DNA from 2 places in the Pleurocapsa sp. PCC 7327 genome. Region 2 is predicted to be linked to the other one. Evidence: riboswitches for the same ligand, from Rfam matches in the RefSeq annotation. Region 2 holds a riboswitch; the other holds the start of a gene.
What was found. Region 2 has a riboswitch for cobalamin ahead of PLE7327_RS06245 (DUF1636 domain-containing protein). Riboswitches for the same ligand answer to the same signal wherever they lie in the genome.
Positions count from the first base shown of each region.

Region 1: it holds a riboswitch for cobalamin, as region 2 does, so the genes downstream of both, PLE7327_RS12345 (sirohydrochlorin chelatase) here and PLE7327_RS06245 (DUF1636 domain-containing protein) in region 2, are expected to answer to the same signal.

Region 1 covers NC_019689.1:2,785,226-2,788,641, forward strand. Annotated here, with positions in the region: gene glgB (1,4-alpha-glucan branching enzyme) at 1-509, shown strand, start outside; gene PLE7327_RS12340 (hypothetical protein) at 994-1,305, shown strand; cobalamin riboswitch at 1,335-1,494, shown strand; gene PLE7327_RS12345 (sirohydrochlorin chelatase) at 1,527-2,528, shown strand; gene sipA (regulatory protein SipA) at 2,649-2,918, shown strand; gene PLE7327_RS12355 (lipopolysaccharide assembly protein LapB) at 2,915-3,416, opposite strand, start outside.
Region 2 covers NC_019689.1:1,392,503-1,395,918, forward strand. Annotated here, with positions in the region: gene metE (5-methyltetrahydropteroyltriglutamate--homocysteine S-methyltransferase) at 1-1,520, opposite strand, end outside; gene PLE7327_RS06245 (DUF1636 domain-containing protein) at 1,622-2,002, opposite strand; cobalamin riboswitch at 2,319-2,467, opposite strand; gene PLE7327_RS06250 (GMC oxidoreductase) at 2,551-3,416, opposite strand, start outside.

The DNA.
Region 1 (3,416 bases), 1.4 Mb from region 2:
AATTCGGTCAGTGGAGCGAGTGGAATGTTTGGGGCGATCTCGAATGGAATCTTTTGCAATACGAACCCCATCAAAAGCTGAAACAGTTTTTTGCCGACCTCAACGCCCTGTACAAGAGCGAACCCGCGCTCTACACTCGCGATTTCGAGCAAGAAGGATTTCAGTGGATCGATTGTAGCGACAATCGCCATAGCGTTGTTTCCTTTATTCGTCGCGCCAAAAATCCGACCGAGTTTGTCGTGACGGTTTGTAATTTTACGCCACAACCCCACAGTCACTACCGCATTGGCGTTCCCGAACCGGGATTCTACACCGAACTATTTAATAGCGATGCTCGCAAGTACGGCGGGAGCAATATGGGCAATCTAGGCGGTAAATGGACGGATGAATGGACGTTTCATAATTTTCCCTATTCTCTCGATCTATGTTTGCCGCCTTTAGCGGTTTTGGTGCTGAAGTTAGATCGCGCTAAGACAGCAGAGGCGATGAAGCAAGTTCGAGGCGAGTAGTTAGAGCGATAGGACTTACGCACTCACTTGTCATGCCAGGATGCCATTAAAAATACAGAATTCAGAGTCGTTGCCCGGTAATATCAAATCCGTTTGATTAGCCATAAGATAGTACGAGTTGGAAGCTCGCGACTTTTGTTGGCCGCACTCCTTTTTTGTGGTTGTCTAACCGGATTTAATATAACTATGAAAGCGGTAGCTTTCCCAACTTTTCCTGAGATTTAGCGGCGTTTTGCTGGCTATTGGCGCTTTTTTTGCATATGACACTTTGAGCAACTCCCGCTAGCCTGGAATAACCAAACCTTGCATGATAAATTTCCTTGATTTCTATCATTGGTTATGTAATTCCAAAGAAAAAAAGGGAAAACTAAGAGCAGGGCGATCGCGCATCGAGTGACTAATTTTTTATTGCTCGATTCTGCTGACGAGCGATCGACCCTTTTTTCTCATACCCAAGTTTCCCGCTCGTTAGAGAGTTGTGACGATGCAAGAAAATCCTATTGTTGCTTGTTTTATTGGTAAACCAAAAATTAAAATATTTTCTCAGGGAGCGAAGCGCAAGCCCAAAACCCATAATTACACGAAATTAGTTTGGGGAGAAAACTATATTTTTGAATCCATTGATGAAGAAAATGAGGGCTACATGACAGGATCTGGGAAAGGAATCGAATGTGGCGACGAGTTGATTTTGTCGAAGGGAACCAATTCTTGTTGCTATCGGGTTGAGAAAATCGATTACTACTCGAATCCACCAGATATGTGGATAGCTCAACTCAAAAAAGTTATGGATAATTGATGGGCGAATTCCCCCTCCCCTGCATTCCAAGCCAAGGCACGATCGAGTATTATGAATGAGTTTGGGGTAGTATGGGGAAAGTCCAGTGCGATCCTGGCGCTGTGCCGCAACTGTGATTAGAAATTGAATAAAACTGCGTTTTTTTGATTTCTATAAGCCAGAATGCCTATCTGCTCCTTTGTCCACTCTACTTCCTGCGTCGCACGGGAAAAGGATTAAATTTGTTAGAAACTTCTCATTCATCAACGGCACAGATTGACTCAGATACTTTTTCTCTTCAATTACCAGCCTTACCGATCGCTCGTCCATTACTCGCAATCGGTCACGGGACGAGAGATCCGCAAGGAAGACAAGCGTTTCTGGATTTTGTTTCAGCTTATCAAAATTTAGATCCTTCGCGTCCTGTGGTGCCTTGTTTCTTAGAGCTTACCGAACCAACAATTCAACAGGGAGTCGATCTTTGCATAGAGAAGGGATTTACAGAACTTTCAGCCCTTCCAATTCTCTTATTTGCAGCGCGACACAATAAGTTTGACGTTACCAATGAATTAGATCGGGCACGACAGCGCCATCCCCAACTTAAGTTTTACTACGGTCGTCATTTTGGCATTACTCCCAGTATTTTAGAACTGTGGCAAAAGCGTTTAGCGCTCCTGGACGAACCAGAACGCAACCCCAGAAATATTCCTCGTTCGGAAACGGTTTTGCTGTTTGTAGGACGAGGTTCTAGCGATCCCGATGCTAACGGGGATGTTTATAAAATGGCGCGAGTTCTCTGGGAAGGCAGCGGCTATCAAACGGTAGAAACATGTTTTATCGGGATTACTCATCCCCGCTTGGAAGAGGGTTTTCGCCGCGCTCGCCTATACCAGCCGAAGCGAATTATCGTGCTACCCTATTTCTTGTTTACTGGGGCATTGGTAAAAAAGATTTTTGATATTACCAACCAACAGCAAGAAAAATATCCCGACATTGCGATCGCGTGCTTGCCAGAAATGGGAATTCAGACCCAACTGCTGCAACTACTCAGAGAACGAGAAATTGAAACCCAACTGGGACAAGTCCAAATGAACTGCGAAATGTGTAAGTTTCGCCTAGCAGCGCTCAACCACAGTCACAGTCACGGACACGACCACCATCACCATCACCACCACGATAGCCCTACTCCCGATCCCTATGCCAATCTAGAACAATATCACAATAAAATTTGGCAAGCTCCTTAGTTCGGTTATTAGTAGGGGCAGGTTTAATTGTCAGCGCGATCGAGTTCTTTGCTTAGCAATAATCTCAACCCGCCCGTACAGTAATTAATATAAGAACAAATGACCAATGACTAAGAACTCATGACAGAGAAAGACATTACTGTTGGCAGTAAAGTTCGATTGATTGCTCGACCGCCTTATCTAAAGACGGCAGAACCTATGCCGATGCTGCGTCCCTCCGATATCTTGGAAATCGGAGAAGAAGGCACTGTTATAGATCGTCGTCCGGGAGGCTATTGGGGCGTTCGTTTTGCGCGAGGAGCTTTCTTGATGGAGAATCAGTATATCGAGGTTGTATCGGACGATGCCGCTCCGCCGAGTTCATCGGGAGAAAATAGAAAAGACTTTTAATTTGTCTGCGCTTTTTTCTCTGAATCCGATGCTCCTAGAGCCATCTTTTTAATTCGATCTTTGTACTGGACGGGAGCCAAGGCAACTGCTCTGTCAAAGATCGGTTCGGCTTCTGCGTTCTTGCCTTGTTTTTGTAAGATTAACGCCTTAGCTAGCAAGGGACGGAAGTCTTCCCCATTTGATTTTATCGCTTGCTCGTAAACAGCAAGCGCCTCAGAATAGCGCTCCTGCTCGATATAGATTTCTCCCAATAGTAACTGAAGCGAAGTAACATTAACAGCTTCAACAGAATCAGTTTTAGCTGCTCGATCTTTAATTGCCTCAACTAAAGTTTTTTGCACCAGAGAAACGGCTTCCCCCCCGCGATTCTGTGCCAGCAAGAGATCGGTTACTCCTTTTAAAGCCTGGATATCTGTAGGCTGAGAGGCTAAAATATTGCGATAAGCAGCAATGGCTCCTTCATAATCGCCGACCTGCTGTTTTGCCTGAGCAAGCAAG
Region 2 (3,416 bases):
CTCCCATAGCTTTGCACCCATCCATGTTCGGTAAAGGCAAAACCTTGTAACTGCTGACCGAAAAATTCCACCATGTCAGTCCTCTCAAACTCTCCGTGAACGAGGACATCAATGCCAATGTCTTCTTGGAGTTGGATACAGTGGGCAATTTGTGCATCAATAGCAGCTTGATACTCCTCTTTAGTCATCTCGCCTTTCTTGTAGCGAACTCGCAGTTGTCGCACTTCAGGGGTTTGGGGAAACGAACCAATCGTCGTCGTTGGGAAAGGGGGAAGAGAAACTTGTACCGATTGTCGTTCCTGATAAGATAAGGTACGTTGAAAATCGTCAAGTTTGAGGTTTTTTAGTTTTTCTCGAACGGATGTATTCGCTGGACTAAACTGTGTAAAAGCTTCCCAGTTCGTATCAATTAATTCCTCTGTTAAGTCTTGTTCGATTCTCGTATTTTCTCCCCCTATTGTTCGTGACAAGAATTTAACTTCTTGGAGTTTTTGTTCGGCAAAACTCAAAACATTTCGTAACGGTTCGGGCAGTTGTTTTTCTCGTTTGGCATCATAGGGAACGAACTGTAAAGAAGCTGATGGTTGGATAGAAATATTGGGAATTAGGGTTTTAATTTCTGATAACAAAGGGAGAACTCGATCGGTACGAATTTGCCAGATATTCCTGGCATCGACAATGCCAACTCCCAATCGTTTATCATGATTCCAACCGTAAGTTTTAATCAAATCTAAATTGTGTCCGCGGGTGAAATCTAAACTAATTGCTGCGACAGGTAAATCTATTACCCAGGGATAGGTTTCTCCTAAGTCATCGAAGTAGGTGACGAGATTAATGAAAATTCCAATGGAAGCCAATCGATTGTAAATCGTTTGAAACTGTTGTTTTAAGGAAACGGCATCGCTCAAAACTAAAACGGGTTCGTGTATTTGAACTTCTTCTATGCCCATGTTTTTAATTTCCGTGAGTAGATCGACATAGAGAGGAAGTAATTTTTCTATAGCTTCATCGATATTAATTTCTACTCGACTCAAACGCAACAAAGTCGAAAGTCCTAGAATAATTGGGGTCGCTTTTTTATCTAGTAAATTTTGAGCGCGCTCGATAGTTTCTAAAAAGTCGTTGAAATCTGCTGGTAAGATATCCGAACTAATTTCTGGAACGAGGTAATGATAATTGGTATCGAACCATTTGGTCATTTCCAGCGCTGTAATTCCTTCTTTCCCTCGCGCCATTGCAAAGTATCTTTCTAATCCTTCAAATGGTTGAAATCTTTTAGGAATTAATCCCAAACGGACTGTCCAATCTAATACGTGGTCGTAGAGAGTGGTATCGCCAATGCCAATGCGATCGATCTCTTCTTCTAATTGAGTTTTCCAGTTTTTTTCTTCTACTTCTCGAATAGTTTTTTGCAATGATTCTGCATCAATTTTTCTACTCCAAAAAGCTTCTAGTGCTTTCTTGACTTCGCGGTTTTTACCGATACGAGGATATCCTAATGTTGCTGTCGAAATCTTCATCGTTTCTCCTAAAAATTGACAAGACAGTTGGCTAGAGTTCGGAAGCGATCGCACCCTAAACTCTGAAATTTTAACGGTAATATTATTTCTTACCGATTGTTCTAAATAAAATTAGGAATTCGAGCTATAATTCCCTTTTTTAAAGGGTCAGGACGTTCCGACCACGGCATCATGCCATCCGATTTTTGAAAATATAAATTGGCACATTTCAGTATGGCATTACATGAATTAGAATCGCGATTTAAATTGCCAAATAGATAAGTAAACTTACCAGGTGCAGTAAAGGCAATAACGCAGGAATTATTACAAGCATTCATACACTCTACTGACTGAATCGTAAATTTAGATGCGTGCGACCAATTTTGAGACTGTTGGGTTAATTCTTCTAAGAGTTTTTGACCCCCACTGTGCCCTACTCTTTTTCCATCCTGCCAGACGCTAGCGCAAGTCGAACAGACAAGAATTGCGTGTCGATTTTTCATGTCAAAAATGTGGATAAAATAACCATTTATACACCTTTTTTATCGGTGCGATCGCATATTTCGATCGATCCAAACATTTGAGTCAGATTAACTAAAAGCTGTCTTCCTTTTCTCTACGTCTATGCACAAAAATACTACGTCTTTCTACTTGAGATAGAGAAAACAAATTGGCTTATCAAACACAGCTTTCAAGCAAGTCTAAGTAGCTATCTTGCTTTAATTTTTAACTTTTGTAGTGCCAGAAAACAGTAGGTGGGGGTGCTGTGATTTTTGACAATAAAAATCTTTTTAACATCTGTACCTCGCAGATTGTTTTGCAAGTGATTTCAATATTGGCGGGCATTCTGACTGAGAGATTTAAACTCGATCTCATCACAGCTGCGGGACAGCGTCGGATTTACACCGAACTTTCCCCGTTACCTCTAGTAACTGCTCCTTACTAGAACCAATACATAGTTATCACGCTAACACACGATCGTTTTTTTTACAACTGGTTTGAATCAAGGTTTTTTCATGATTTTTCTAACTCGCCAGAATTTAAGATCCAGCTACTTTAATCGCTCAATTAAATGCTCACCTACTCTTAAAGCATTAGCAATAACCGTTAAAGCAGGACTCACCGCAGCATTAGAAGGAAAGAAACTGCTATCGACCACATAAAGATTATCGAGATCGTGGGTGCGACAGTTGAGATCCAACACTGAAGACTTGGGGTCTTTGCCAAAGCGACAAGTACCGCATTGATGCGCCACTACTTGAATCGGAATACTACCATAGGGATGAATTCCACGAGATTGTTTATCCGTAGCTTTTAAAACTTCTTGCCAACGATATAATAAGCGATCGTGTGCTTCTAGGTTGTTGGGAGTGTAATCTAGATATAATTTATAACCTTTAAGTGTAACCCGATTGTTGGGATTGGGTAAATCTTCCGTTTGCAACCACCAACCAAGAGAACGTTTGGCTAACTGCTTCAAACCAAATCCAGGCATTAATTTAGCTGCAACGGATAAAATCGGCGGCGACTCGGAAAAGATCACATCTTGCAGAATACCTCCTGAGTTTTGAATGTGACCCATAGGGTAATTAAAATTATCATCACCCCAGTAGAAATCATTAATGTAGAGGGTTCTTTGAAATAATCCAGAGTTAGGCTGGGGTGATTGTTGTAAAATTACCGTCATTAGGTGTTTCATCAGGTTGCGTCCCACTAAATCGGAACTGTTTGCCAATCCTTGAGGATGCTTTTCATTGGCAGAATGCAACAACAATGCTGCTGAATTAATTGCGCCGCAGGCAAGGACGATAATATCTCCCGTAAATAGATAAGATTGTCCGTCAATTTCTGCTTCTACCGCTTTAACCGTCGAACCTGAAGAATTAGTGTGCAAACAGACGACTTTAGCACCTGTTT